4 regions of the Pseudomonas sp. SCB32 genome follow, and region 3 is predicted to be linked to each of the others. Evidence: predicted binding sites of a transcription regulator. Region 3 holds the regulator's gene; each other region holds the start of a gene.

Region 1 (7,566 bases), 2.7 Mb from region 3:
GGTGTCCAGCAATTGCACGGCGTTACCGAAGGGCGAGGGGCTTTGCAGCAGGCGCGCGCAGTGCTGGCGCCATTGGGCAAGGGTGTCGGGCGCCTTGGGTGGTTCCTCAGGTTTTGGGCCGTTCAGCCAGCGACGGGCGTCCCAGGGCCAGAGCAGGGCCTGGGCCGGGTGCCAGAGCAGTGGCTGGGCGTGACGGCGGGCGCTCTGTGCGGCAAGACCGTGGACGGTCTGTTGCAGCTCCTCCAGCGGCATCTGCAGATAAAGGCTGGTCAGGCGCTGCCAGCGCAGCATGTGCGCGCCACCCCATGACTGGTGCGCGGCGGTGGCCAGGCTGTTGGCCAGCAGGATGGTGTTGGCTGGGCGGGTCAGCCAGCGCTGCAGCTCCGGGTCGGCGTCCAGGCGCTGTTGCTGGCCCAGCGGCTGGGTCTCGGTGTGGGCCACGTGCAGGGCACGCACCAGCAGGCGTTTGTCATCGCTGAGCAGCGCGTAGCCCTGGGCGACCCAGTCCGGCAGCCGCCATCGTTCGGCCAGCGCCCGGCATAGCGGCAGCAGGCGGGTGCCGAGCAACTCCTGCTCGACTTCGCTGCTGCAGCGCCCCAGGCCGTAGACCCGGCGCTGCCAGGTCTCCAGCAATTCCGGCTTGGCCGTGGCCAGCGCCCAGAGCGGGGCGAGGGTGAACAGGCTGCCCCAGTGGATTTCCTGCCAGAGCCGCGCCAGGCGGTTGGCGAACAGGCCGCTGGCCTGTTGCATGGCGTGGCGGCTGATCAGCAGCAACTGGCTCAACGCACGGGGCATCTGCGCTTCGGGCACTGACGGCAGGCGATCGAGCAGTTGGGTGACGCGCGCCAGGCCCAGGCGGTTGAGGGCGACTTCCAGGCTCTCCGCCGGATTGTCGCGGGCGCTCGGAGCGCTGTTGGCCTCGCGCAGGATGGCGAAGGCCAGGGTCGGGCAGTCCTGCAGCAGGTCGGAGATATCGCGGATCGAGCGGCGGCTGTCATTCAGCGCCCGGCGAATATCGTCGCGGTGCTCCTGGGGGACGGGCAGCGGCAGCTCTTCCAGCAGGGAGAGCCAGTCCGCGAGACGCTCTGGGTTTTGCACGGGTTTGGGCATGCGAGAGGCGCCGAACTGGTTTTTAGTGTTTTCGGCCTATAGTCTTGCCCGAAATCTCCGATAACAACAGGGAGGCGGGAACTATGCCTCTCATTCTGTTCACAGTTTCAGTCCGGTCCCCATGTCAAAAATCATCGGCATCATCGTCATCCTGGGCAGTGTGCTCGGCGGGTATCTGCTCTCCGGCGGCAAGATCGCGGCCATCATCCAGCCGTTCGAATTGCTGATCATCGGCGGCGCCGCGCTGGGCGCCTTCCTCCAGGCGAACCCGGGCAGCACCTTCATGACGGTGCTGAAGAAGGCGCCGAAGATGTTCAGCAACCGCTTCACCCACACCTTCTACCTGGAGGTGCTGGGCATGCTCTACGAGGTGCTCAACAAGAGCCGTCGCGAGGGCATGATGGCGATCGAGGCGGACGTCGAGGATCCGGGTGCCAGCCCGATCTTCAGCAAGTACCCGGCGGTGCTGAAGGATGACCGGATGACCGCGTACATCTGCGATTACCTGCGCATCATGTCCTCCGGCAACATGGCGCCCCACGAGCTGGAAGGCCTGTTCGACATGGAGCTGGGCAGCCTCAAGGAGCACCTGGAGCATCCCGCCCATGCGGTGACCCGCGTCGCCGACGGCCTGCCGGGCTTCGGTATCGTTGCCGCGGTGCTTGGCATCGTGATCACCATGGCCCTGCTCGGCCAGGGCAGCCAGGCGGAAATCGGTCACCACGTGGCCGCGGCGCTGGTGGGTACTTTCCTCGGTATTCTCGCGGCCTACGGTTTCGTCGGGCCGCTGTCCAACGCTCTGGAGCACGACGCCAAGGAAGAGCTGAACCTCTACGAAGCCATCAAGGCCTGCCTGGTGGCCTCCGCCTCGGGGATGCCGCCGTCGCTGGCCGTGGAATTCGGCCGCAAGGTGCTGCTGCCGGCGCATCGGCCCAGCTTTGCCGAGCTGGAGCAGGCTGTGCGCGGGCGCTAAACGATGGATAACAACCAACCGATCATAGTCAAGCGCGTCAAGCGCTATGCCGCCGGTCACCATGGCGGTGGATGGAAGATCGCCTTCGCCGACTTCGCCACCGCCATGATGGCGTTCTTCCTGGTGCTCTGGCTGTTGTCCTCGGCTACGCCGGAGCAGAAGAAGGCCATTTCCGGCTACTTCCAGGACCCGATCGGTTTCACCGAAAGCGCCAGTCCCTATGTGATCGACCTGGGCGGCACGCCGACGCCCGCGCCGGACAAGACCCTGAACCCGCAGATCCAGGCGCAGCCCGAGGCGGACGAAACCCGCATCAGCCCGGAGGACGAGGCCAAGGTCAACGCCGAGCAGGCGGAGAACATCGCCGAGAAGCTGGAGAAGGAGCGGCTGGAACTGTTGCTGCAGGAGCTGCAGAACAAGGTCGACGAGAACCCCACGCTCAAGCGCTTCAAGGACCAGATCCTGTTCGAGATCACCCAGGACGGCCTGCGCATCCAGATCGTCGACTCGGACAACCGACCGATGTTCGACCTGGGCAGCGCGCGCCTGCAGCCTTACTTCGAGGACATCCTGCTGGCGCTGGCCGAGACCATCAAGCAGGTGCCGAACAAGATCAGCATCAGCGGTCACACCGATGCCAAGCCCTACGCCGGCAATGGCGACTTCGGCAACTGGGAGCTCTCGGCCAACCGCGCCAACGCCGCGCGGCGTGCGCTGGAGGCGGGCGGTTATCCGGATGCGCAGATCGCCCGCGTGGTCGGCTACGCGTCTTCGGCACTGTTCGACCGTGACAAGCCGCTGAACCCGGTGAACCGCCGCATCGACATCATCGTCCTGACCAAGAAGGCCCAGCGTGCCATCGAGGGGCAGGATGGCAGTACCGACAAGCCCGCCGATGGTGCCGCTACGCCGGGTGCTGTGGTGCCCAAGGGCGGCGCTGCGGCCCAGCCGGCGGCCGGGCAGGCTGCTCCGCTTGCGCCGGATCAGCTCAAGCAGAAGCTCAACCTGTTCGACGACGGTGGTTCGCTGAAGCTCGACGAATTGAACAAGCAGCAGTGACACTTGCGGTGAAATGAAAAAGGCCAGCTGGAAAGCTGGCCTTTTCGTTTAGTACTCGTCTTCCGGCAGGCTGGCGAGGATGTGCCGGTAGCTGGCCATCCGTTGCGGCGAGACACGCCCGTCCTCCAATGCCTTCAGCAGTGCGCAGCCTGGCTCGCGGTCATGCTTGCAGTCGCGGAAGCGGCAGTGGCCGAGCAGGTCGTGGAACTCGATGAAACCGGCTTCCACATCGTCGCGGCTGACGTGGACCAGACCGAATTCGCGGATGCCGGGGGAGTCGATCAGGTCGCCGCCGGCGGGGAAGTGGAACAGCCGCGCGGTGGTGGTGGTGTGGGTGCCCTTGCCGGTGACTTCTGAGAGATCGCCGACGCGGGTATCGACGCCCGGCAGCAGTGCGTTCACCAGCGACGACTTGCCGACGCCGGACTGCCCGACGAACACGCTGACGTGCTCGTTCAGCGCGGCGCGCAGGGCGTCCATCGCCAGGCCGTTGAAGGCCGAGACCTCCAGCAGCGGGTAGCCCAGTTCGCGGTAGGTGCCCAGCAGATTGTCGATGAAGGCGGAGTTCTCTTCGTCGATCAGGTCGGCCTTGTTCATCAGCAGCAATGGCTTGATGCCGGCGTGCTCGGCGGCTACCAGATAGCGGTCGATGAGGTTGGCGTGGGGCTCCGGACGCGGCGCGAAGACGATCACGATGCGATCGACATTGGCCGCCACCGGCTTGAGCACGCCGCGCATGTCCGGGCGGCACAGCTCGGAGCTGCGTGGCAGCTGCGCGACGATCACGCCGATGCCCTGGTTGCCCGGGCGCCAGACCACCTGATCACCGGTCACCAATGTCGGCAAGTTGGCGCGCAGGTGGCAACGGAACACTTGGCCGACGTGGTCGCCTTCCAGCGCCTCGACTTCCACCTGCACCCCGAAGTGGGCGATCACCTGGCCGGTCTGCTCCGGTCCGAGGTCGCCGCCTTCCAGTTCTTCCAGTGCGCGCGATTCGCGCTTGGCCGCGCGGGCAGCACGTTCTTCCTGGACTTTTTCGATCCGCCAGCTCTGCCGGCGGGTGAGGTGACGCTTGGCCATAGGGTATCCACAGGGAAAATCGCGCCGGAGTTTAGCATGCGTACGCCCGCTTCCCGCTAAACTACAGGGCTGAGCTGAGGAGCCCCATCATGCAGAACCCACAGAACCTGATCTGGATCGACCTGGAAATGACCGGTCTGGACCCGGACAAGGACGTCATCATCGAGATGGCGACCATCGCCACCGACAGCAACCTCAATATCCTCGAGGAAGGCCCGGTGATCGCGGTGCACCAGAGTGAAGCGCTGCTCGCCGGCATGGACGAGTGGAACACCCGCCAGCACGGCCAGTCCGGCCTGACCCAGCGCGTGCGCGAAAGCACCATCTCCGCGGCGGAAGCCGAAGCCATGACCCTGGCCTTCCTGGAGAAGTGGGTGCCCAAGCGCAGCTCGCCGATCTGCGGCAACAGCATCTGCCAGGACCGCCGCTTCCTCTATCGGCACATGCCGAAGCTGGAAGGCTTCTTCCACTACCGCAACCTGGACGTCTCCACCCTCAAGGAACTGGCCGCGCGCTGGGCCCCGCAGGTGCGTGACGGCTTCAAGAAGGGCAACACCCACCTGGCCCTGGACGACATCCGCGAGTCCATCGCCGAGCTGCGCTACTACCGCGAGCACTTCATCAAGGTGTAACGCAGGTGCTTACCTGTAGGAGCGGGCCCATGGGGCGCTCCTGCAGGGAGGTGCATCAGGCGTTGTGGCGCGCCAGCGCCCACGCCACATGCTCGCGCACCAGTTCCGACGGGAACTCCCGCCGCGCACGCAGCGCCTCGATCACTGGAATGGTGGAAGGCGCATTCCCCAGCCCTACGGCCAGGTTCCGCAGCCAGCGTTCATACCCCGCACGCCGCAACGGCGAGCCTTCGGTGCGGCTGAGGAATTCCTCTTCCGTCCACAGGAACAGCTCGGCCAGCGCGGCATTGTCCAGGCTGTGGCGCGGCTGGAAGTCACCCTGGTCGGTGGCGCGGGCGAAACGATTCCACGGACAGACCATCTGGCAGTCGTCGCAGCCGAATACGCGGTTGCCGATCAATGGGCGTAGATCCGCCGGGATTGAACCCTTCAGTTCGATGGTCAGGTAGGAAATACAGCGCCGCGCATCCAGCACGTAGGGCGCGACGAAGGCTGCTGTCGGGCAGATGTCCATGCAGGCCGAGCAGCGTCCGCAGTGTTCCGTGCCGTGAGGCGGGTCAACCGGCAGCGGCAGGTCGGTGAACAGCTCGCCGAGGAAGAAGTAGCTGCCCGCCTTGCGGTTGAGCACCAGGGTGTTCTTGCCGATCCAGCCCAGGCCCGACTGCTCGGCGATGGCCTTTTCCAGCACCGGCGCGCTGTCGACGAAGGCGCGGAAGCCGAACGGACCGATGTGCTGCTGGATGCGCTCGGCCAATTGCTGCAGGCGTTTGCGGATCAGCTTGTGATAGTCGCGGCCCAAGGCGTAGCGCGAGACATAGGCCTTCTCCGGATTGCCCAGCACCTGCGCCATGCGGGTGTCGCCCGGCAGATAGTCCATGCGCAGCGAGATCACCCGCAGCGTGCCGGGCACCAGTTCGTCCGGCCGCCAGCGCTTGCTGCCGTGGGCGCCCATGTAGTCCATCTCGCCGTGGTAGCCCGCTTCCAGCCAGCGCTGCAGGTGCGCGCCATGCTCCTCCAGGTCGAGCCCGGCGATGCCGACCTGCTGGAAGCCGAGTTCACGCCCCCAATCCTTGATGGAGCGGGCGAGGTGTTCATAGTCGAGCGTCGAATCGTGCATGGGGGCGGGAAAGCGGAGTCCGGGTAGGTATAATTCTGCCAGACCTTGCCGGCGTCGGCCCGTCCGTACGCCAAGGCGACACATTCTGCCGTCCGGAAATGCGATGACGCACCCTCACGACGACCTTCCTGAACACCTCTACATCGCGCAACAGGTGCGCGATCTCGACGCGCGCCTGATCGCTGCCGGAACGCCCGGCTTCGAATTGATGCGCCGCGCCGCCCATGCCACCTGGCGTGCCTTGCGCCGGCACTGGCCGGACGCGGGCGAGATCACCGTGCTGGCCGGCCACGGCAACAATGCCGGCGATGGCTACCTGATTGCCGCCCTGGCCCTGCGTGCCGGCTGGCGCGTACGGGTGCTGGCGGTGGGCGATACCTCGCGCCTGGTCGGCGACGCTGCGTCCGCCCACGGCGAGGCGCGGGTAGCGGGTGTGGATATCGTAGTCTGGAGCGACCACACGCAGTTGCGCGGCGTGCTGGTCGACGCCTTGCTGGGCACCGGCCTTGGCGGCACGGTGCGCGAACCCTATGCCTCGGCCATTGCCGCGATCAATGCCAGTGGCCTGCCGGTGCTGGCGGTGGACATTCCTTCCGGCCTGAGCACGGATACCGGCCAGGTGCTGGGCTGCGCCGTTCGCGCCCATCTGACCGTGACCTTCATCGGTCTCAAGCTGGGACTCTTTACCGCGAACGGGCCGGATCAGTGCGGCGAGCTGGAGTTCGATGGTCTGGACGCCGATCCGGCGTTGATCCCCGATGACTGCGTTGCACTCCGTCTCACCCCCGCATCTTTAACTCACCTGGCGTCGCGCCCGAAATCCGCGCACAAGGGCCAGTTCGGTCACGCACTGGTGATCGGCGGCGACACCGGCATGGGGGGTGCCGTGCTGCTGGCGGCCGAGAGCGCGCTGCGCTGTGGTGCCGGACTGGTTTCCCTGGCGACTCGTGCGGCCCATGTGCCCGCCGCCCTGGCCCGTCGACCGGAGCTGATGGCGCGCGGTGTGTCCTCCTCGGCCGAACTGCTGCGCCTGGCCGAGCGGGCCAGTGTGCTGGTGGTGGGGCCGGGGGTTGGCCGCGAAGGTTGGGGGCGCGTACTGGTCAGCGCCGCGGCCAGCCTGGAGCGTGTCCAGGCCTGGGACGCCGATGCGCTCAATCTGCTCGCGGAGGGACTGGTGTCCCGGCCCGCCGGTGACTGGGTGATGACTCCGCATCCCGCCGAGGCCGCACGGCTGCTCGGAATCTCCATCGCCGAAGTCCAGGCCGACCGGCCGAAGGCGGCCCACGCGCTGGCGCAGCGTTACCAGGCGGTGGTGGTGCTCAAGGGCGTCGGCAGTCTGGTGGCCGCGCCCGACGGCCGGCTGGCGCTGTGCAGTCATGGCCATCCCGCCATGGCCGGTGCTGGGTTGGGCGATGTGCTTTCCGGCATTCTCGGTGCGCTGCTGGCGCAGGGGATGCCTTGTTTCGATGCCGCCTGCCTGGCGGTCTGGCTGCACGCCCGTGCCGGTGAGGCGCTCGGCTCGCAGGGCCGCGGCCTGGCCGCTACCGATCTGATCCCTGCCGTTCGTCAGTTGCTCGAGGAGCACAGCCCATGCC
Region 2 (7,566 bases), 670 kb from region 3:
GCAGCGTGACGCGCCAGTCTTAGCGGACAACCCATTGCGATCATCCATTGACGGGGAGTGACGGATGTCAGCCACGAACGAACTCATCATTGGCGCAGGTCCCGACGGCCAGCCGGTCGGCCAGGCCTGGAAGCTCGCCAACCGCCACGGCCTGATCGCCGGCGCCACCGGCACCGGCAAAACCGTCACCCTACAGCGCCTGGCCGAGTCCTTCAGCGATGCTGGCATCGCGGTCTTCGCCGCTGACATCAAGGGCGACCTGTGCGGCATCGCCGCCGCCGGCAACCCGCAGGGCAAGGTGGCCGAGCGCATCGCCAGCATGCCCTGGCTGAACTACACCGCCAAGGCGTATCCGGTGAGCCTGTGGGATGTCGCCGGCAAGTCCGGGCACCCGCTGCGCACCACCTTGTCGGAGATGGGGCCGCTGCTGCTGGCCAACTTGCTGGAGCTGACCGAGAGTCAGCAGGCCGCGCTGTTCGCCGCGTTCAAGGTGGCGGATCGTGAAGGCTTGCTGCTGCTCGACCTGAAGGACCTCAAGGCGCTGCTCAATCACTTCAAGGAGCACCCGGAAGTCCTCGGCGAGGACCGCGCGCTGTTCACCGCGGCTTCTTCCCAGGCCCTGCTGCGCCGCCTGGCGTTGCTGGAGCAGCAGGGCGCCGAGGCGTTCTTCGGCGAGCCGGCGCTGCAACTGGAGGACCTGCTGCACCCCGAGCCCGACGGGCGCGGGCGCATTCACCTGCTCGATGCCAGCAAGCTGGTGCATGACGCGCCGAAGGTCTACGCCACCTTCCTGCTCTGGCTGCTGGCTGAACTGTTCGAGCAGTTGCCGGAGCGCGGTGATGCCGACAAACCGATCCTCGCGCTGTTCTTCGACGAGGCGCACCTGTTGTTCAACGGTACGCCCAAGGCGCTGCAGGACCGCCTGGAACAGGTGGTGCGGCTGATCCGCTCCAAGGGCGTGGGTGTGTATTTCGTGACCCAATCGCCGAGCGACCTGCCCGATGACGTGCTGGCCCAGCTTGGCCTGCGTATCCAGCATGGCCTGCGTGCTTTCACCGCCAAGGAACAGAAGTCCCTGCGCGCGGTGGCCGATGGTTTCCGTCCCAACCCGGCGTTCGACAGTCTCAAGGTGCTCACCGAGCTGGGCATCGGCGAGGCGCTGGTGGGTACCCTGGAGGAGAAGGGCACCCCGGCCATGGTCCAGCGCGTCACCGTGGCGCCGCCGCAATCTCGCATCGGCCCGCTGACCGACGCCGAGCGCGCCGAGGTGATTCGCCGTTCGCCGCTGGCGGGGCGCTACGACCAGCCGATCGACCGCGAATCTGCCTACGAGAAGTTGACCGGGCGCGCCGATAACAAGATGGCGCCCACGGAAGAGAAGGGGATCGGCAGCGACCTGGGTGGGCTGGCCGGTGAGTTGCTCGGTACCCTGGCCAGCCAGACGGCGAAGTCCGTGGTCCGGCAGGCGGCCAACCAGATCGGCCGGGAATTGGTGCGAGGCCTGATGGGTGCCTTGCTGGGTGGAAGCAAGCGACGCTGACGGCGATGGGCGGGCCATGCCCGCCCATCGCGAATAAGGGCAAGACGCCCCCAGCGCTCCTACGGGTTTGCACTGGCGGGTAGGAAATAGAAAAAGGCGCCCAGAGGCGCCTTTTTCGTTTCCGCTGAGATCAGATGCGGAAGCTGTCCACCAACTGGCGCAGGCGCCCGGCCTGGTTCTCCAGGTCGGCGCAGGCGCGCAGGGTCGCCTGCAGGTTCTCCACGCCTTCCTGGTTCAGGGTGTTGATCTCGGTGATGTCCATGTTCAGCGAGTCGACCACGGCGGTCTGCTCCTCGGTGGCGGTGGCCACCGACTGGTTCATCGAGTCGATCTCGCCGATGCGGTGGGTGACGCTGGCCAGGCGCTCGCCGGCGCGGTTGGCGATCTCCACGCTTTCCAGGCTGTAGCGCTGGCTTTCGGTCATGGTGTCCACGGCTTCGCGGGCGCCGACCTGCAGCTCCTCGATCATCTTCTGGATCTGCTGCGCCGATTCCTGGGCGCGGTGCGCCAGGTTGCGCACCTCGTCGGCGACCACGGCGAAGCCACGGCCGGCTTCCCCGGCGCGGGCTGCTTCGATGGCGGCGTTCAGGGCCAGCAGGTTGGTCTGCTCGGAGATGCCCTTGATCACTTCGAGGATCTGCCCGATGTTCACCGTGCGGCTGTTCAGTGCCTCGATGTTGGCGCAGGCCGAGCTGATCTTGTCGGACAGCTGGTTCATCGCGCTGATGGTCTGCTCGACCACCTGGCGGCCATCGCCGGCCTGGTGCGAGGCGTCGGTGGCGTGGTGCGAGGCATCGGCGGCGTTGCGGGCGATTTCCTGGGCGGCGGCGCCCAGCTCGTTGATCGCGGCAGCCACGCTGTTGGTGCGGTTGGCCTGCTCGTCGGAGTTGCTCATGGACGAGTTGGAGGCGTTGACCACCAGCTGCGAAACGTCGTGCAGGCTGCGCGCGGTGGAGGCCACTTCGCGGATGGATTCGTGGATGCGCTCGACGAAGCGGTTGAAGGCGTTGGCCAGCACGCCGAACTCGTCGTTGCTGGCGACCTTCAGGCGCTGGGTGAGGTCGCCGTCGCCCTGGGCGATGTCCTGCATGGCGCGGCCCATGTCGGTCAGCGGGGCCATCAGCACGCGGATCAGCATGCCCAGCAGGAGCAGGATGGCGACGATGGCGATGGCTGCGGCAATGATGGCCGAGGCGCGGAACTTGCTCAGCATTGCGTAGGCCGCGTCCTTGTCGATGGACAGGCCGATGTACCAGTTCACCGAGGGCAGCCCCTGCACCTGGGTGAAGCTGAGGATGCGCGTATGGCCGTCCAGTTCGGCCTCGCTGAAGCCGGCGCCGATGCGCGGGGTGTTCTGCGGGTAGACCTCGGCCAGGGTCTTCATCACCAGGTTCTTGTCCGGGTGCACGAGGATCTTGCCGTCACCGCTGACCAGGAAGGCGTAGCCCATGCCGCTGAAGTCCAGCGAGTTGATGATCTGCACCAGGGTCTTCAGGCCGATGTCGCCACCGACTACGCCGATGGTCTTGCCGCCGGAGCGGGCCGGGGTGGCAACGGTGATGACCAGCTGCTGGGTCGACGCGTCGATGTACGGTTCGGTCAGCGTGGTGCCGCCGGCGGCCAGGGCGTCCTTGTACCAGGGGCGGGTGCGCGGGTCGTAGTCGGCGGGCAGGGAGTCCTTCGGACGCATGGTGAAGGTACCGTCCTGCTGGCCCAGGTAGGTGAACATGAAGGTATTGTGCAGGGTGTCCTGCTCCAGCTGCGCGGCGAGCTGCTCAGGGGCGCTGTCGCGGGCGAGGGTCTGCGCGGTGCTTTCGATCAGCAGCAGCCGGCCGCCCAGCCAGCTCTGGATATTGTTGGCGGTCACCGTGCCCATTTCTCGCAGGTAGCTTTCGAGATCATCGCGGATCGCGTTGCGCTGCAAGTAGTCGTTGTAGAGGGTGAAGAGGGCAAAGGCGGAGAAAACCACAAGCGAGGCGGCCAGGAGGATCTTATGGCTGAATTTCAGGCTCTTGATCATGCTGCGTCGAGTCCGGAAGTAGTGGGATGCCAGAACGGCGTGGGTCTGGGCGACAGATCCGATGTCGCCGCAGCGCGCCCGTCCGTGTGGTGACGGAGCGGACAGAGCCTGCGCGGCGGGTGACCGGGCGGGCGGGGCCGGCACTCCCATGTGCCGGTGGTGATATCGGGCCCGACTGGATTCATTGTTCTCGTGGACCTTCACTCTTGCTGTCGGCTCGCCGAGTGGAAGCTTGAGGCAGGCGGACGAACGGTCGGGGACGGCCTCGATATCCCCTGTAGGAGCGGGCCATGCCCGCGATTCGCGCGCATGGCGCGCTCCTATGGGTTTGCACTGGCGGGTAGGAAATAGAAAAAGGCGCCCAGAGGCGCCTTTTTCGTTTCCGCTGGGATCAGATGCGGAAGCTGTCCACCAACTGGCGCAGGCGCCCGGCCTGGTTCTCCAGGTCGGCGCAGGCACGCAGGGTCGCCTGCAGGTTCTCCACGCCTTCCTGGTTCAGGGTATTGATCTCGGTGATGTCCATGTTCAGCGAGTCGACCACGGCGGTCTGCTCCTCGGTGGCGGTGGCCACCGACTGGTTCATCGAGTCGATCTCGCCGATGCGGTGGGTGACGCTGGCCAGGCGCTCGCCGGCGCGGTTGGCGATCTCCACGCTTTCCAGGCTGTAGCGCTGGCTTTCGGTCATGGTGTCCACGGCTTCGCGGGCGCCGACTTGCAGTTCCTCGATCATCTTCTGGATCTGCTGCGCCGATTCCTGGGCGCGGTGCGCCAGGTTGCGCACCTCGTCGGCGACCACGGCGAAGCCACGGCCGGCTTCCCCGGCGCGGGCTGCTTCGATGGCGGCGTTCAGGGCCAGCAGGTTGGTCTGCTCGGAGATGCCCTTGATCACTTCGAGGATCTGCCCGATGTTCACCGTGCGGCTGTTCAGTGCCTCGATGTTGGCGCAGGCCGAGCTGATCTTGTCGGACAGCTGGTTCATCGCGCTGATGGTCTGCTCGACCACCTGGCGGCCATCGCCGGCCTGATGCGAGGCGTCGGTGGCGTGGTGCGAGGCATCGGCGGCGTTGCGGGCGATTTCCTGGGCGGCGGCGCCCAGCTCGTTGATCGCGGCAGCCACGCTGTTGGTGCGGTTGGCCTGCTCGTCGGAGTTGCTCATGGACGAGTTGGAGGCGTTGACCACCAGCTGCGAAACGTCGTGCAGGCTGCGCGCGGTGGAGGCCACTTCGCGGATGGATTCGTGGATGCGCTCGACGAAGCGGTTGAAGGCGTTGGCCAGCACGCCGAACTCGTCGTTGCTGGCGACCTTCAGGCGCTGGGTGAGGTCGCCGTCGCCCTGGGCGATGTCCTGCATGGCGCGGCCCATGTCGGTCAGCGGGGCCATCAGCACGCGGATCAGCATGCCCAGCAGGAGCAGGATGGCGACGATGGCGATGGCGGTGGCAATGATGGCCGAGGTGCGGAAGTCGCTGAGCATGGAGTAGGCCGCGCCCTTGTCCAGCACCAGGGCGACGTACCAGGTGACGCCCGGCAGGCCCTTCACCGGGGACATGGACACCAGCTGGTCCTCGCCGTTGAGGCTGACTTCCTGCACGCCGGCCTGCACTTTCGGGGCACCGTGCGGGTAGATGTCGGAGAGGTTCTTGAAGATCTGCTGGCTGTCCGGGTGCAGCAGGATCTTGCCGCTGTCGCTGACCAGGAAGGCGTAGCCGTTACCGTCGAACTTCAGCGAGTTGATGATGGCGGTGATGGTTTCCAGCTTCATGTCGCCGGCGGCGACACCGATCAGTTGGCCATTGCGCATCACCGGCATGGACATGGCGAGGATCTGCTCGTTGGTGCCGGCGTCCAGGAAGGGCTCGGTGACGATCAGGCGGCCAGCGGCCACGGCGTCCTTGTACCAGCCGCGCTGGCGCGGGTCGTAGCCATCGGGCATCGGCGCATAGGGGCGCATGGTGAACACGCCGCTGGCCGCTTCGCCGAGGTAGACCGATTCGAAGTTCTTCTGGAACACCTGCTGCTCCAGCACGTGCTGGATGCGCTCGGGCGTCGGCTCCTGCTCAGCCAGTTGCGCGGCTTCGCTTTCCACCAGGTGGATGCGGCCTTCCAGCCAGCTCTGGATGTTGCTGGCGGTCAGGCTGCCGACCTCGGTCAGTTTGGAGTCGGTGGCGGTGTGAATCGCCTCGCGTTGGCGGAAGTCGTTGAAGAGGATGAAGCAGGCGAAGGCGAAGATGACCACGAGGGAGGCCGCCAGAAGGATCTTCTTGGCGAAGGACAGCGAGCGAAGCATTGGAAAAGCATCCTGCAGGTGGAACAAGGGGTAGGCAGGATGTATCGGCTGGATGGCGGAAGACTTTAACCTGAATAGGGATATATACCCGGCCGCCATTCATGGCGGCCGGGGAGGAAGTTCTCTTGTCGTGCTGCGGAAGCGCGATTTCCGATTACGGTGCGGTTCCGGTTGGTAGCGAGCCGCCGATATTGGTGAACATGGTGCTGATATCAGTTCCGAGGATGCGTGCCCCGGCAATGATGACCACCCCGATCAACCCGGCGATAACCGCATATTCAATAGCAGTAGCGCCTTCCTTGTCGGCTGCGAATGCCTTGGCCTTGCAGTAGAGCTTCAGAGTCAGGTCTTTGATGTTCAGGTTCATCGCGGTTGCTCCTGGCGGCACCTCCGGGGCGGCGCCCCGACTTCACCGTCAGGCTAGGCTCGGTATGGCGGAATGCAATTGATCAAATAGCGCTAATACCAAAGTTATAGTCATGGCGAAGTAGAACTAACTGAGGATTGGAATTTCATCGCCGGCATTTGACGCTATATCCGCAGCAACTAAATTCTGCTTTGGAACAAGCAGTCTCTCGTTATGAGGAAGGGGTCTTATCGAACTTTCCTGTCGGGTCGAAAAAACTATAAGGGTCTGAAGGACGTATACCGGCGGCGCCGGTGTTGTGACTTCCGATCAGGCTGTGGACCGCCAGGTTCACCTTTCCCGATAACGCCAAGGAAGTGGACATGAATAGCAAGGTGCTGATGGTTTTCGCCGGGCTGTTGCTGTTGTGTGCTGGGGTTGTGGGATATCTGGGGTTATCCGTGGGAAAGCCGGCTGCGCCGGTCACCGGTGTGGTGCAGGAAGGGGCGCCGGTAGTGATGGCGGAAGCGGACAAGTTGCAGCGTACGCCTGTCGTGGTAGCGCGGCGTGACCTGTCCGCGCTGACGGTGATCGGCAAGGACGATCTGGCCATCGAACTGCTGCATACCGCACCGGCGGGCAGTTATCCCAAGCCGGACGCACTGATCGGGCAGCGTGTCTGGGTCGCTGTGCCGGCCGGAAGCATTCTTTCCGCAGCGCTGATGGAGCCCGGCGGCCCGCTGGCGCGGACCATCCGCCCGGACGAGCGGGCCATGGCCATCGCCGTGGACGAGGTGATCGGCGGCGGCGGGTTCGTGCTCCCCGGCGATTACGTCGACGTCATGCTTTTCGTCCAGGACCAGCAGAGCACCGACCGCGTCGTCAGCGCCCAGGTGGTGCTGCCCGGGGTGCGTGTCCTGACCTACGGCGAGCAGATCGCCGTCGCCAACGATGGCCAGGTTCGCAACGCTGGTGATCCCAAGGACAAGACCCCGCGCCCGCCACGCACCGCCGTGCTTGCCGTGCCGGCCGAGGCAGCGTCGCGGCTGATGCTGGCCAGTCAGGCCGGGTCGCTGCGCCTGGCGGTGCGCAGCAAGGACGAGAATCTCTATGAGAAAGAGCAGCAGGGGCGCTACCTCGAAGCGTCGCTGAATGCTGCCGGCAGCCCGCCGATCACCCTTGATCAACTCCTCGGCAAGGCCCACGCGGCGCCAGCCTCGCGCCAGGTGTCGGCGCCGCAGGTGAGTCCGGGCGTCGTGGTCTATCGCGGTACCACCGTCACCCGTGAAGCACATTGAGCAAGGAGTGCATTGATGTCCAAGCGCTTCATCCTGTCGTTGGCCGCGCTGCTGGCCTGTGCCGTCCATTCCGCC
Region 3 (7,566 bases):
CGCGCACGGAAGTATCAGATACGCCGCGCGTAACGCTTGAGCATGCTCGGCACATCGAGGATCAGGGCGATCCGCCCGTCACCGGTGATGGTCGCTCCGGCCATGCCTGGCGTGCCCTGCAGCATCTTGCCCAGCGGCTTGATCACCACCTCTTCCTGGCCCACCAACTGGTCGACCACGAAGCCGATGCGCTGGGTGCCCACGGAGAGGATCACCACGTGGCCCTCGCCCTGCTCTTCATACTCGGCGCCCGGCACCAGCCAGCGCTTGAGGTAGAACAGCGGCAGCGCCTTGTCGCGGACGATCACCACTTCCTGGCCGTCGACCACATTGGTGTTCGACAGGTCGAGGTGGAAGATCTCGTTGACGTTCACCAGCGGGAAGGCGAAGGCCTGGTTGCCCAGCATCACCATCAGGGTCGGCATGATCGCCAGGGTCAGCGGGACCTTGATGACGATCTTCGAGCCCTGGCCCTTGGTGGAGTAGATGTTGATGATGCCGTTGAGCTGCGAAATCTTGGTCTTCACCACGTCCATGCCGACACCGCGGCCGGAGACGTCGGAAATCTCGGTCTTGGTCGAGAAGCCCGGGGCGAAGATCAGGTTGTAGCACTCGGACTCGGACAGGCGATCGGCGGCGTCCTTGTCCAGCAGGCCCTTCTCCACGGCCTTGGCGCGCAGCACGTCCGGGTCCATGCCCTTGCCGTCATCGGAGATCGACAGCAGGATGTGGTCGCCTTCCTGTTCGGCGGACAGCACCACCCGGCCGGAACGCGCCTTGCCGGCGGCCTCGCGCTCGTCCGGGCCTTCGATGCCGTGGTCCACCGCGTTGCGCACCAGGTGCACCAGCGGGTCGGCCAGGGCCTCGACCAGGTTCTTGTCGAGGTCGGTCTCTTCGCCGATCAGCTCAAGGTTGATCTCTTTCTTCAGATTGCGCGCGAGATCGCGCACCTGACGCGGGAAGCGGCCGAAGACTTTCTTGATCGGCTGCATGCGGGTTTTCATGACCGCCGACTGCAGGTCCGCGGTGACCACGTCGAGGTTCGACACGGCCTTGGCCATGGCCTCGTCGCCGCTGTTGGCGCCCAGGCGCACCAGGCGGTTACGCACCAGCACCAGTTCGCCGACCATGTTCATGATTTCGTCGAGGCGCGCGGTGTCCACGCGCACCGTGGTTTCCGCCTCGCTCGCCGGCTTCTCGGCGGCAGCGGCACGCGGCGCCTCTGCGGGCTTGGCGGCTGCCTTTGCTGGCGCCGGGACGGCAGCGGGCTTGGCCGGTTGCGGCGCGGCGGCCGGTTTGGCGGCGGGCTTGGCGGCGGCGAGCGGTTCTTCCTTCGCGCCGGTGAACTGTCCCTTGCCGTGCAGCTCGTCGAGCAGCTTCTCGAATTCGTCGTCGGTGATGTTGTCGTCGCCAGCGGTCGCCTCGGCGGCTTTCTCGCTGGGCTCGGCTTTCTCGGCCGCAGCAGCACTCTCGGTGGGAGCAGCAGACGGCTCGTCCTTGGCGCCGGTGAACTGGCCCTTGCCATGCAGCTGGTCGAGCAGCGCTTCGAACTCGTCGTCGGTGATGTCGTCGCCACCGCTGGCGGCCGGGGCCGCTTCGCTCACGACGGGAGCTACGCTGGCCGGCGACTGGGTGCCACCGAACTGGCCCTTGCCGTGCAACTGGTCGAGCAGCGCCTCGAACTCGTCATCGGTGATGTCGTCGCCACCGTTGCCGACCGCTGCAGCCGGAGCGTCGGCGGCGGGCTCCAGGGCATCCATCAGTTGCTCGAATTCAGCGTCGGTGATGTCACCGTAGGTCGCGGGAGCCTCCGCTGCGGGCTCGGGCTCGGCAATCACCGGCGCTTCGACCGGTTCGTTGCCGCCCGGCTCGGCGAGGCGCGACAGCGCGGCCAGCAGTTCGGGAGTCGCCGGGGTCGGCTCCTCCGCATCGCGCACCTGCTGGAACATCACATTGACGGTATCCAGCGCCTGCAGGACCACGTCCATGAGCTCGGCGTCCACGCGGCGTTCGCCCTTGCGCAGGATGTCGAACACGTTCTCGGCGATGTGGCAGCACTCCACCAGCGCGTTCAGCTGGAGGAAGCCCGCTCCGCCCTTGACGGTGTGGAACCCACGGAAAATCGCATTGAGCAGGTCCATGTCATCGGGTCGGCTTTCCAGCTCGACCAGTTGTTCGGACAGCTGCTCGAGGATCTCGCCGGCCTCCACCAGGAAGTCCTGGAGGATCTCGTCATCGGCGTCGAAGCTCATTCGGTGCTCCCTCTACAGCGTCAGCGGACGCTTAAAAACCAAGGCTGGACAACAGGTCGTCGACATCGTCCTGACCGGATACGACGTCTTTTCTTGTATCGGCAGCAATCTGCGGACCTTCACCCTTGGACGATCTTTCTTTTTCGACGGCGTCGCGCATGCCGTCGTAGTCGTGCTCGATGCCCGCGTAACGGTCCACCTGGCCGGCCATCCAGACCAGCTTGACCAGGTTCGACTCGACCTCGGTGACCAGTTTGGTGACGCGCTTGATCACCTGTCCGGTGAGGTCCTGGAAGTCCTGCGCCAGGAGGATGTCGTTGAGGTGCGCGGAAAGCTTCCGGCTGTCCTGGGCGCTGATGTAGAGGAACTGCTCGACGCGCTTGGCCAGCTCACGGAAGGCGTCGGGGCCCAGCTCGCGGCGCATGAAGCGTCCCCAGTCTTCCTGCAGTTCCTTGGCCTGGGTCTCGATGTGCATGACCACCGGAGTGCACTCTTCCACCAGGTCCATGGTGCGGTTCGCCGCCTTCTCGGTCATCTTCACCACGTAGGAGAGACGATCGGTGGCGTCGGCGATCTGCGACATTTCCTCGGCGTGGCGGGAATTGGGATCGATCTGGAAGTTGACGATGGCGTTGTGCAGCTCACGGGTGAGCTTGCCCACTTCCTGGTAGAGCCCGCGATCGCGCGCCTGGTTGAGCTCGGAGATCAGCTGCACGGCGGTCTGGACGTCGCCGCGTTCGAGGCAGTCGACCAATTCGCGCGCGTGTTTTTTCAGGGTCGACTCGAAGTCACCCGCGGATTCGTTGACGAGATCCATGACGCCCTCTCAGTCAGCCTCAGCTGCCGACCCGCTCGAAAATCTTCTCGATCTTTTCTTTCAGCACCTGAGCGGTGAAAGGCTTGACCACATAGCCGTTGACCCCGGCCTGGGCGGCTTCAATGATCTGGTCGCGCTTGGCCTCGGCGGTGACCATCAGTACCGGCAGGTGCTTCAGGCGCTCGTCGGCGCGGACCGCGCGCAGCAGGTCGATGCCGGTCATGCCGGGCATGTTCCAGTCGGTGACGAGGAAGTCGAAGTTGCCGCTGTGCAGCATCGGCAGCGCAGTGGTGCCGTCGTCGGCCTCTGCGGTGTTGGTGAACCCCAGGTCACGCAGGAGGTTCTTGATGATGCGCCTCATCGTGGAAAAGTCGTCCACGATGAGAATTTTCATATTCTTGTCCAAACCGACCTCCATCGATACCAGGCACGTCCTGGCGGGCGTGCCGTCAATTCATCGAGCGGCGTGCGCTCATCCCGTGTGGGCGGCGTCAAAGGGACGTCGCCCTGAAGAATTCTGAAATCTAAATCTGAAGCCTACGAAAAAGCCGACGCGAAACTACCCGAACCTCAGTGCGCGCGCCACTCCGCCAGACGTGCCCGCAGGCGCGCGGCGCATTGGCTGTGCAGCTGACTGACCCGGGATTCGCTGACCCCCAGCACTTCGCCGATCTCCTTGAGGTTGAGTTCCTCGTCGTAGTACAGGGCCAGCACCAGCCGCTCGCGCTCGGGCAGCTTGGTGATGGCTTCGGCGAGCGCCGCCTGGAAGCGTTCGTCTTCCAGGCCGTGGGAGGGCTCGTTTCCCTGGTGCGAAGCGTCTTCGGCCAGGCCACTGCCCTGCTCGCCGTCCTGCAGCAGGTCGTCGAAGCTGTACAGGCGGCTGCCCTGGGTGTCGCTGAGGATGCCGTAATATTCTTCGAGACTCATATTGAGTTCGGCAGCAACCTCCTGATCTTTAGCGTCACGACCGGTTCTGGCCTCGACGGCGCGAATCGCGTCGCTGACCATGCGCGAGTTACGGTGCACCGAACGCGGGGCCCAGTCGCCCTTGCGCACCTCGTCGAGCATGGCGCCACGGATGCGAATGCCGGCGTAGGTCTCGAAGCTCGCGCCCTTGCCGGCGTCGTATTTCTTCGCCGCTTCCAGCAGGCCGATCATGCCGGCCTGCATCAGGTCCTCCACCTGCACGCTGGCCGGCAGGCGGCCCAGCAGGTGGTAGGCAATGCGCTTGACCAGCGGCGCGTACCGCTGGATCAGTTGGTCCTGGGAGTTCTGCGCCTGTGCCTTGCTGTACATACGCGCTCCGGAGGCCATCATCATACGGCCGAACCCGTGGACGGATGCTGCACCAGGCGCTCGACGAAGAACTCCAGGTGCCCACGTGGGTTGGCCGGCAGCGGCCAGCTGTCGACTTTCTGCGCAATCGCACGGAAGGCCAGGGACGCCTTGCTGCGCGGGAACGCCTCATACACCGAACGCTGCTTCTGCACCGCCTTGCGCACCGACTCGTCGTACGGAACGGCGCCGACGTACTGCAGCGCCACGTCGAGGAAGCGGTCAGTGACCTTGGTCAGCTTGGCGAACAGGTTGCGGCCCTCCTGGGGGCTGTGCGCCATGTTCGCCAGTACGCGGAAGCGGGTCATGCCGTAGTCGCGGTTGAGCAACTTGATCAACGCGTAGGCGTCGGTGATCGAGGTGGGTTCGTCGCAGACGACCAACAGCACTTCCTGCGCGGCACGCACGAAGCTCACCACCGAGTCGCCGATGCCGGCGGCGGTATCCACCACCAGCACGTCGATGTTCTCGCTGATGTCGCTGAACGCCTGGATCAGACCGGCGTGCTGCATCGGCGTGAGGTGCACCATGCTCTGCGTGCCGGAGGCCGCCGGAACGATGCGAACACCGCCGGGCCCTTGGAGGATCACGTCGCGCAGATCGCACTCGCCTTCAATCACATCGGCCAGCGTGCGCTTGGGCGTCAGGCCCAGCAGCACGTCGACGTTGGCCAGGCCCAGGTCGGCGTCCAGCAGCATGACGCGGCGGCCGAGGTCGGCCAACGCCAGCGACAGGTTCACCGACACGTTGGTCTTGCCGACACCACCCTTGCCACCGGTGACTGCGATTACCTGTACAGGATGCATGCCCATATCAATACCTTGTCTCGTCATTCAGCCGCCGCGCCCCCTGGCGCTGCGGCCCTGCCGGCCGCGGTGCTCTACCGCTTCCGGCGTTCGCGGATCGTCTCCCAGAGCATCCGCCTCGCCGGGCAGCCCACCTGGCCGCCCGTCACCCCACCACGGGGCCGTTCAATTCGTTCAGCCGGCGCGACGCACCGGCTGCTGGTACAGACCGGCGAACAGGTCGGCCATGGCGTCCTCGCTCGGCTCTTCCGGCGACTGCAGACTCACCGCGCGGCTGACCAGTTGGTGGCTGCGCGCAATCTGCAGATCATCCGGAATCTTCGGACCGTCCGCCAGATAGGCTACCGGGAGACGCTGGCCAATTGCCAGAGCAAGCGCCTCGCCGAGGCTGCCGGCTTCGTCCAGCTTGGTCAGGATGCACCCGGCCAGACCGCACACACGATAGTTCTGCCAGGCGGCCTTGAGCACCTGGCTCTGGCTGGTCGCGGCCAGCACCAGATAGTTCTTCACGTTCAGGCTCTGCGCCGCCAGGGCTTCGAGCTGCATGCGCAGCGCCGGATCGTTGGCCGGCAGGCCGGCGGTATCGATCAGCACCAGGCGCTTGCGCGCCAGCGGCGCCATGGCCTGAATCAGCGACTGGCCCGGATCGACCAGGGTTACCGGCACGTTGAGGATGCGACCGAGGGTCTTGATCTGCTCCTGCGCACCGATGCGGAAGCTGTCCATCGAGACCAGGGCGATGCTCTGCGCGCCGTACTTCAGCACGTAGCGGGCGGCAAGCTTGGCCAGGGTCGTCGTTTTGCCCATGCCGGCCGGGCCGACCAGCGCAACCACCCCGCCCTGCTCCAGCAGGTCGATTTCCGGGGCGTTGATGGAGCGCGCCAGGTGTGCCAGCAGCATGCGCCAGGCCTGCTTCGGCTCAGCGATGGAGGCGACTTTTTCCAGCAGGCTGCGCGACAGGTCAGCCGGCAGCCCCATGCGCTGCAGGCGGCGCCACAGGTTGGCCTGCCTCGGACGCTGGCTCTGCAACTGGTTCCAGGCGATGGAGCCCAGCTGCACTTCGATCAGTTCACGCAGGCCGTTGAGCTCGAAGCGCATGGCTTCCAGGGCCTGCTGGCCGACGTTGGCGGCAGCCGGTGCGACCGGCGCGGCCATGGCTTCGGCCAGGGTCTCGGCGGCGCTGCGGCGCGGCACCTCTGCGCCGTACATTTGACGGTCCTTGCGCACGGCCTCGCTCATGCGGGTCGGCTCGCTCAGCTCGGCCTTGGCCTGGGCGATCCGTGCCTGGGTCTTGCGCAGCTCGGCTTCCAGCGCCGGGTTCGGCTTGCTGGCCGCCGCCGGGGCCTGGTAGTCCAGCGCCGCGGTCAGCTCGACGCCGCCGGCGACACGGCGGTTGCCGATGATCGCGGCATCCGGGCCCAGCTCGTCACGGACCAGTTTCATGGCCTGACGCATATCGGCGGCGAAGAAGCGTTTTACCTGCATGGCCTGGGACCTCAATCAGTTCTGCCCAACGGTGGCGACGATCGTCACTTGTTTGTTATCCGGGATTTCCTGGTAAGCCAGCACGTGCATGGTGGGGACCGCCATCCGCGCGAATCGGGACATCATCGCGCGAACGGGACCAGCCACCAGCAGGATCGCCGGCTTGCCGAGCATTTCCTGGCGCTGCGCCGACTCGACCATCGAGCGTTGCAGCTTTTCCGCCATTCCGGGCTCCAGCAACATGCCGTCTTCGGAGCCCTGTCCGGCCTTCTGAAGACTATTGAGCAATATCTGTTCCAACCTGGGTTCCAGAGTGATCACGGGCAGCTCCGGCTCTAGTCCCACAATGGTTTGCACGATTGCGCGGGACAGCGAGACGCGAACTGCCGCCACCATGGCGGCGGGATCTTGACTCTTGGCGGCGACGTTGGCGATGGCCTCGGCAATGGTGCGGATGTCGCGCACCGGCACCTGCTCCTGCAGCAGCGCCTGCAGGACCTTGAGCAGGGTCGACAGGGAGATCATCCCCGGCACCAGTTCTTCCGCGAGCTTGGGCGAGGTCTTGGCCAGCAGCTGCATCAGTTGCTGAACTTCCTCGTGGCCGAGCAGCTCATGGGCGTGCTTGTGCAGCACCTGGTTCAGGTGGGTGGCGACCACGGTGCTGGCGTCGACCACGGTGTAGCCCAGGGACTGCGCCTGGTCGCGCTGCGAGGCCTCGATCCACACCGCCTCCAGGCCGAAGGCCGGGTCCTTGCCGGCGATGCCGTTGAGGGTGCCGAACACCTGGCCGGGGTTGATCGCCAGCTCGCGGTCCGGATAGATCTCGGCCTCGGCCACGCTGACGCCCATGAGCGTCAGGCGATAAGCGTTG
Region 4 (7,566 bases), 1.7 Mb from region 3:
CTTCGGTATCAGTGTGCACCTGGCGATGGACGGCCTGTCCCTGCTGATGGTCGCCCTGACCGGCCTGCTCGGCGTGCTGTCCGTACTCTGCTCGTGGAACGAGATCCAGCGCCGCATCGGTTTCTTCCACCTGAACCTGCTGTGGATCCTGGGCGGTGTGATCGGCGTGTTCCTCGCCGTCGACCTGTTCCTGTTCTTCTTCTTCTGGGAAATGATGCTGGTGCCGATGTACTTCCTCATCGCGCTCTGGGGTCATAGCTCGGACGACGGCAAGAAGACCCGCATCTACGCCGCCACCAAGTTCTTCATCTTCACCCAGGCCAGCGGCCTGGTGATGCTGGTGGCGATCCTGGGCCTGGTGTTCGTTCACTACAACAGCACCGGCGTGCTGACCTTCAACTATGCCGACCTGCTGAAGACCCAGATGCCGGCGCACACCGAGTGGCTGCTGATGCTCGGCTTCTTCGTCGCCTTCGCGGTGAAGATGCCGGTGGTCCCGGTGCACTCCTGGTTGCCCGACGCCCACGCCCAGGCGCCGACCGCCGGTTCCGTGGACCTGGCCGGCATCCTGCTGAAGACCGCCGCCTACGGCCTGATCCGCTTCGGCCTGCCGCTGTTCCCCAACGCCTCGGCGGAGTTCGCCCCGATCGCCATGACCCTCGGTCTGATCGGCATTTTCTACGGCGCCTTCCTGTCGTTCGCACAGACCGACATCAAGCGCCTGGTGGCCTACTCCTCCGTGTCGCACATGGGTTTCGTCATCATCGGCATCTACTCCGGTAGCCCACAAGCGATGCAGGGTGTCGTGATCCAGATGATCGCCCACGGCCTCTCCGCCGCCGCGCTCTTCATCCTGTGCGGCCAGCTGTACGAGCGCCTGCACACCCGTGACATGCGCAAGATGGGTGGCCTGTGGTCGCGCATCCCGTACCTACCGGCCGTGGCCCTGTTCTTCGCCACCGCTTCGCTGGGTCTGCCGGGCACCGGTAACTTCGTCGGCGAATTCCTGATCCTGCTGGGCAGCTTCAAGATCGTTCCGGTGATCACCGTGATCGCCACCTTCGGTCTGGTGTTCGGTTCGGTCTACTCGCTGATCATGATCCACCGCGCGTACTTCGGCCCGTCCAAGTCCGAAGGTGCGATCGCCGGCCTGAACTTCCGTGAACTCTTCATGGTACTGGGCCTCGCGGCACTGCTGGTCCTGCTCGGCGTGTACCCGCAGCCGGTCCTCGACACCTCCGCGGCAACCATGCACGGCGTCCAGCAGTGGCTGGGTGCCGCCCTCTCCACTCTGGCAGCACGGTAAGCGCGACATGACCTTCACGATCCAACACTTCATCGCGCTCCTGCCGCTGCTCATCACCAGCGCCACCCTGGTGGTGGTGATGCTCGCCGTGGCCTGGAAGCGTAACCACACGATGACCGCCACCCTTTCGGTGATCGGTCTGAACCTGGCGTTGCTGTCGATCCTCCCGGTGCTGAAAGTCACCCCGATCGAAGTCACCTCGCTGATGCTGGTGGACAACTTCGCCTGCTTCTACATGGCCCTGATCCTGGTCGGTGCCCTGGCCTGCACCACGCTCGCCCATGCCTACATGGAGAGCTACCCGGGTAACCGCGAAGAGCTCTACCTGCTCCTGCTGCTGTCCACCGCGGGCGGCCTGGTGCTGGTCAGCGCGCAGAACCTGGCCGGCCTGTTCATCGGCCTGGAACTGTTGTCGGTGCCGGTCTACGGCATGGTGGCGTACGCCTTCTTCAACAAGCGCACCCTGGAAGCCGGCATCAAGTACACCGTACTGTCCGCCGCAGGTTCCGCCTTCCTGCTGTTCGGCATGGCGCTGCTCTACGCCGAATCCGGCAGCCTGGGCTTCTCCGCCATCGGCGCCTCGCTGGCCGAAGGCACCAGCCATGGTCCGCTGCTGTCCATCGGCGTCGGCATGATGGTCGTTGGCCTGGGCTTCAAGCTGTCCGTGGCGCCGTTCCACCTGTGGACCCCGGACGTCTACGAAGGCGCCCCGGCTCCGGTCGCCACCTTCCTGGCCACCACCGCCAAGGTTGCCGTGTTCGCCGTGCTGCTGCGCCTGTTCCAGATCGCTCCGGCGGCCTTGAACAACGGCCTGCTGCATGACGCCATCGCGGTCATCGCCATCGCCTCGATCCTGATCGGCAACCTGCTGGCGCTGACCCAGAGCAACATCAAGCGTCTGCTGGGCTACTCGTCCATCGCCCACTTCGGCTACCTGCTGATCGCCCTGGTGGCGAGCAAGGGCCTGGCCGTGGAAGCGGTCGGCGTCTACCTGACCACCTACGTCGTCACCACCCTGGGCGCCTTCGGCGTGGTCACCCTGATGTCCACCCCGTACAGCGGCCGCGACGCTGACGCGCTGTTCGAGTACCGCGGCCTGTTCTGGCGCCGCCCGGTGCTGACCGCGGTAATGACTGTGATGATGCTGTCCCTGGCCGGCATCCCGCTGACCGCCGGCTTCATCGGCAAGTTCTACATCGTCGCCACCGGCGTCGAGTCCCAGCACTGGTGGCTGGTCGGCTCCCTGGTACTGGGCAGCGCCATCGGCCTGTTCTACTACCTGCGCGTCATGGTGACCATGTTCCTGGTCGAGCCGAACATGAAGCGCCACGACGCTCCCCTGGACTGGGCCCAGCGCGCTGGCGGCATGATGCTGGTGGCCATCGCCCTGCTCGCCTTCTTCCTCGGCGTGTACCCGCAGCCGCTGCTGGAGATCCTGCAGCACACGGGTCTGGCCGTCGCCGGCTGAGATCGACAGGCATGAAAAACCCCGCTTCGGCGGGGTTTTTTATTGGGCGGGATTCGTACCCTGCGCGCGTTTCGTAGGAGCGAGCTTGCTCGCGAACCGCATCACTCCGGCCTTGTACCGGCACCGTTCACGAGCAAGCTCGCTCCTGCAAAGTGCCCTACCCTGCCGTTTTGCGTTCTTCACCTTCACGCCCGGTGAACAGGTCCCACGAGGCGATGAACAGCGCGGCGATCAGCGGACCGATGACGAAGCCGTTCAGCCCGAACAGTGACATGCCGCCAAGGGTGGAGATCAGCACCACATAGTCCGGCATCTTGGTGTCCTTGCCGACCAGGATCGGGCGCAGGATGTTGTCCACCAGGCCGATCACCAGCACACAGAACAGGGTCAGCACCACGCCTTGCCAGATCGCGCCGGTCAGCAGGAAATAGGCGGCTACCGGCACCCAGATCAGCCCCGCACCAATGGCCGGCAGCAGCGAAAGGAACGCCATCAGCGTGCCCCAGAGCAGCGAGCCCTGGATGCCGAGGAACCAGAAGATCAACCCGCCCAGCGCACCCTGGGTCACGGCTACGGCGATGTTGCCCTTCACCGTGGCACGGATCACCGTGGTGAACTTGGTGAACAGGTGCTGCTTGTGGTCGACGCTCAGCGGCACCGCCTGCTTGATGCGGCGCCCCAGGGCGGGCCCATCGCGCAGGAGGAAGAACAGCAGGTAGAGCATGATGCCGAAGCTGATGACGAAGTCGAAGGTGTTCTGGCCGATGCTGAAGGCCTTGGTCGCCACCAGTTGGCTGACCTGCATGGCACCCTTGGACAGCTTATCCTGCAGCCCGGACAGGTCGGTCAGGTCGAAACGCTCCAGCCAGTGGTAAGCCCAGCGCGGTAACGCATCCATCACCGCCTTGAAGTACGCGGCGAAGTTGAGATCGCCGGACTTCAGTTGCTGGTAGACCGTCGCCCCTTCCTGCACCAGCGCACCGGCGATGAAGGTTATCGGCAGGATCACGATCAGCAGGCAGATGGTCAGCGAGATCAGCGCCGCCAGGTTGTTGCGCCCATTCAGGCGCACGCGCAGGCGGCGCTGCAGCGGCGCGAAGATGATCGCCAGGATGGTGCCCCAGAACACTGCGCCATAGAACGGCAACAGCAACCAGGCGAAGGCGATAGTGACCATCGCCAGGAGGAGCAGGAAAGTCCGGTATTCCAGTTTCGATTCGAACATGAGCAGGCCCTGAAGAAGGGGAAACCTGCTCATTAGTTAGCACCCAGCCTGCCGAGTGCAACTTTCGCAGCGCACTAACCGCCTTACAGCACCATTGCCGCCACCCAGCCGAACGCCAGCAGCGGCAGGTTGTAGTGCAGGAAGGTGGGCACTACGGTGTCCCAGATATGGTTGTGCTGGCCGTCCACATTGAGGCCCGAGGTCGGGCCCAGGGTGGAGTCCGACGCCGGCGAACCCGCATCCCCCAGTGCGCCGGCGGTGCCAACGATGCTGACAATGGCCAGCGGGCTGAAGCCCAGCTGTACCGCCAGCGGGACGAAAATGGCAGCGATGATCGGCACCGTGGAGAAGGACGAACCGATGCCCATGGTCACCAGCAGCCCCACCAGCAGCATGAGGAATGCGCCCAGGGCCTTGCTGTGGCCAATCCAGGCAGCCGCGCTCTCGACCAGGGTGGCGACCTGGCCGGTGGCTTTCATTACCTCGGCGAAACCGGCGGCGGCGATCATGATGAAGCCGATCATCGCCATCATCTTCATGCCCTCGGTGAACAGATCATCCGCCTCCTTCCAGCGCACCACGCCAGAGAGGGAGAACACCAGGAACCCCACCAGCGCGCCAAGGATCATCGAATCCAGCCACAACTGCACGACGAACGCCGCGACGACCGCAACGCCGGCCACCGCCAGGCTCATCGGGCTATAGGGAGCGCTCACCCGCTCGGCCTGTTCGATGCGTTCCAGGTCATAGCTGCGCTTGCACCGGTAGCTGAACAGCACCGCGACCAGCAGGCCGCAGACCATGCCCAGTGCCGGGATGAGCATGGCCCGGCTGACGTCCACGCCGCTGACATCCACCCCACTGCGCGCGACATTCGCCAGCAGGATCTCGTTGAGGAAGATGTTGCCGAATCCCACCGGCAGGAACATGTAGGGCGTGATCAGGCCGAAGGTGATCACGCACGCGATCAGCCGGCGATCGATCTGCAGGCGGGTCAGCACATAGAGCAGCGGCGGCACCAGCAGCGGAATGAAGGCAATGTGGATCGGCAGCAGGTTCTGCGACGCGATCGCCACCAGCAGCAGAAGTCCGATCAGCAGCCATTTGAAACCCGCCGGCGCTCCGTCTTCGTACCGCCCGAGCATCGCCAGTGCGCGGTCGGCAAGCGCGTGGGCCATGCCGGAACGCGCGATCGCCACGGCGAAGGCGCCCAGCATGGCGTAGGACAGCGCCACCGTCGCACCACCACCCAGGCCGGCGTTGAACGCCTTGAGCGTCCCGTCCATGCCCAGGCCACCGAGCAACCCACCGGTCACGGCGCCGGCGATCAGCGCCACCACCACGTGCACGCGACACAGGCTCAGTACCAGCATAAGGCCAACGGCGATCAGCACCGCATTCATCTCATCACTCCTACGAAGCCGGCCCGGCCGGTACGGGGGGGCAGGCAAAAAAAAGGCGCGTACTCTGCCGAACCCTACCCAGCCTGTCAAAAAGCCAATCGAATCAAAGTCTTTCGTGCAGCCAGCGACGCATTCGCAACAGGATTTTCGCCTTGGCGAACATGCTTTTTGCTGAGAAAACGCTGCCCTTGGAACGGACACACCAGAATCGCCTGTTTTTTGGCGTTTTCTCCTGCCATCGATCAAGAAGGGGCGAAAAAGGCCGATAACCCGGCAGCCCCGAGTTTTCCTGCTCAAGGACATGACCATGCTTCTCCGCCGCCTTTCCATCCAATGGAAGATCACGCTGCTCGCCGGTCTCTGCCTGCTTGGCGTGGTGTCGCTGTTGTCCGGCCTTTCCGTATTCCGCACCCAGCACAGCACCGCGCTGGTCAAGGAGTCCAGCACCCGCATGCTCGACGAAGCCGCCCAGGCGCGCCTGCGTTCGCGCGGCGAAGTCCAGGCGATGCGCATCCAGCGCTACATCATGGATGCCTACCAGTACGGCAAAGGCTTCTCGCGGCAGGTGATGTTCCTGCGCGATCAAGCGCAGAAGCGCTTCCTCGATGCCTACGACCTGCGCGAGGACCTCACCCGCCAGGTGAAGACCGCCGTGGAAGGCAACCCCGAACTGCTGGGCCTCTATGTTGCCTTCGAGCCCAATGCCCTGGATGGCAAGGACCAGCTGTTCGCCGGCCAGGCCGAGATCGGCAGCAACGACGCCGGGCGCTTCTCGCTCTACTGGTCACAGGCCACGCCGGGCCACCTCGAGTCCGAGGCGACCAACGAAGCCATGCTCGCCGACACTAGCCCCGGCCCGAGCGGCGCCCCCTACAACGCCTGGTTAACGTGCCCGAAGACCACCGGCCAGCCCTGCGTGCTCGACCCGTATTTCGACGAGGTCGGCGGGCGCAAGATGCTGATGACCAGTATTGCCTTCCCATTGGAACTGGATGGCAAGATCGTCGGCGTGATGGGCCTGGACATCAGTCTGGATAAGCTCCAGGAGATCAGCCTCCAGGGCAGCCAGGAACTGTATGACGGCCAGGGCAAGGTCAGCATCGTCAGTGCTGCCGGCCTGCTTGCCGGGCACAGCGCCGACGCCAGCCTGCTGGGCAAGAACCTGCAGGATATCTATCCCGGCCAAGGCGCCCAGCTGCTGCAGTCCATCGCCAGCAACCACGAGCAAGTGCTGCGCCAGGACGATCAACTGCGGGTCATCGAGCCGCTGCAACCGATCCCCGGCTCCAAGCCCTGGGCCGTCCTTCTCGAAGTGCCGGAACAGACACTGCTCGGCCCGGCCATCGCCCTGCAACAGCAGCTCGACGAGCAACGCACCCAGGGCACCCTTTCCCAGCTCGGTTTCGGTCTGATCGCGATCCTCGGGGGCCTGTTCGCCATGTGGCTCACCGCCCGTGGCGTGACCCGGCCGATCCTCAAGGTCGCCGCCATGCTGCGCAACATCGCCAGCGGCGAGGGCGACCTGACCAAGCGTCTGGACTATTCCGGCAAAGACGAACTGGGCGAACTGGCCGGATGGTTCAACCGCTTCCTCGACAAGCTGCAACCGATCATCCGCGACGTAAAATCCTCGGTGCAGGATGCCCGCGCCACCGCCGACCAGTCCTCGGAAATCGCCAGCCAGACCAGCGCCGGCATGCAGCAGCAGTTCCGCGAAGTCGACCAGGTCGCCACCGCCTCGCAGGAGATGAGCGCCACCGCCCACGACGTCGCCAACAGCGCGGCCATGGCCGCCGATGCCGCCCGTGGCGCCGACGGCGCGACCCGCGACGGTCTCAACGTGATCGACAACACCACCCGCCTGATCGACGAACTGGCCAGCGACATGAGCAGCGCCATGAGCCAGGTGGAAGGCCTGGCGGCGAGCAGCGAGCAGATCGGTTCGGTGCTGGAAGTGATCCGTGGCATCGCCGAGCAGACCAACCTGCTGGCCCTCAACGCCGCCATCGAAGCCGCCCGCGCCGGTGAGGCGGGGCGTGGTTTCGCCGTGGTCGCCGACGAGGTGCGCAACCTGGCCCGGCGTACCCAGGACTCGGTGGAGGAAATCCGCCAGGTCATCGAAGGGTTGCAGAACGGCACCCGCGACGTGGTCGGCGCGATGAAC

Evidence for each region. The regulator FliA, encoded in region 3, starts transcription of late flagellar genes. The targets are predictions, from matches to a motif close to CTAAAGTTTNNNNNNNNNNNGCCGNTAA.
Region 1: a site for FliA is predicted at 1,147-1,174, ahead of motA (flagellar motor stator protein MotA). Genes of this name have one in related genera too.
Region 2: a site for FliA is predicted at 3,770-3,797, ahead of GA645_RS05930 (methyl-accepting chemotaxis protein). Genes of this name have one in related genera too.
Region 4: a site for FliA is predicted at 5,644-5,671, ahead of GA645_RS16525 (methyl-accepting chemotaxis protein). Genes of this name have one in related genera too.

Annotation. Positions count from the first base shown of each region.
Region 1 covers NZ_CP045118.1:5,545,733-5,553,298, reverse strand. The annotation lists gene GA645_RS25455 (HDOD domain-containing protein) at 1-1,110, opposite strand, end outside; gene motA (flagellar motor stator protein MotA) at 1,232-2,083, shown strand; gene motB (flagellar motor protein MotB) at 2,087-3,142, shown strand; gene rsgA (small ribosomal subunit biogenesis GTPase RsgA) at 3,191-4,222, opposite strand; gene orn (oligoribonuclease) at 4,312-4,854, shown strand; gene queG (tRNA epoxyqueuosine(34) reductase QueG) at 4,910-5,971, opposite strand; gene GA645_RS25425 (NAD(P)H-hydrate dehydratase) at 6,075-7,566, shown strand, end outside; gene tsaE (tRNA (adenosine(37)-N6)-threonylcarbamoyltransferase complex ATPase subunit type 1 TsaE) at 7,562-7,566, shown strand, end outside.
Region 2 covers NZ_CP045118.1:1,267,134-1,274,699, forward strand. The annotation lists gene GA645_RS05925 (helicase HerA-like domain-containing protein) at 65-1,540, shown strand; gene GA645_RS05930 (methyl-accepting chemotaxis protein) at 1,671-3,560, opposite strand; gene GA645_RS05935 (methyl-accepting chemotaxis protein) at 3,952-5,847, opposite strand; gene GA645_RS05940 (Flp family type IVb pilin) at 6,002-6,202, opposite strand; gene cpaB (Flp pilus assembly protein CpaB) at 6,577-7,491, shown strand; gene GA645_RS05950 (type II and III secretion system protein family protein) at 7,507-7,566, shown strand, end outside.
Region 3 covers NZ_CP045118.1:1,935,076-1,942,641, reverse strand. The annotation lists gene GA645_RS09230 (chemotaxis protein CheA) at 15-2,252, opposite strand; gene GA645_RS09225 (protein phosphatase CheZ) at 2,284-3,069, opposite strand; gene GA645_RS09220 (chemotaxis response regulator CheY) at 3,089-3,463, opposite strand; gene fliA (RNA polymerase sigma factor FliA) at 3,640-4,389, opposite strand; gene fleN (flagellar synthesis regulator FleN) at 4,386-5,216, opposite strand; gene flhF (flagellar biosynthesis protein FlhF) at 5,385-6,695, opposite strand; gene flhA (flagellar biosynthesis protein FlhA) at 6,711-7,566, opposite strand, start outside.
Region 4 covers NZ_CP045118.1:3,617,431-3,624,996, forward strand. The annotation lists gene nuoM (NADH-quinone oxidoreductase subunit M) at 1-1,306, shown strand, start outside; gene nuoN (NADH-quinone oxidoreductase subunit NuoN) at 1,314-2,774, shown strand; gene GA645_RS16515 (AI-2E family transporter) at 2,932-3,999, opposite strand; gene GA645_RS16520 (Na+/H+ antiporter family protein) at 4,083-5,402, opposite strand; gene GA645_RS16525 (methyl-accepting chemotaxis protein) at 5,710-7,566, shown strand, end outside.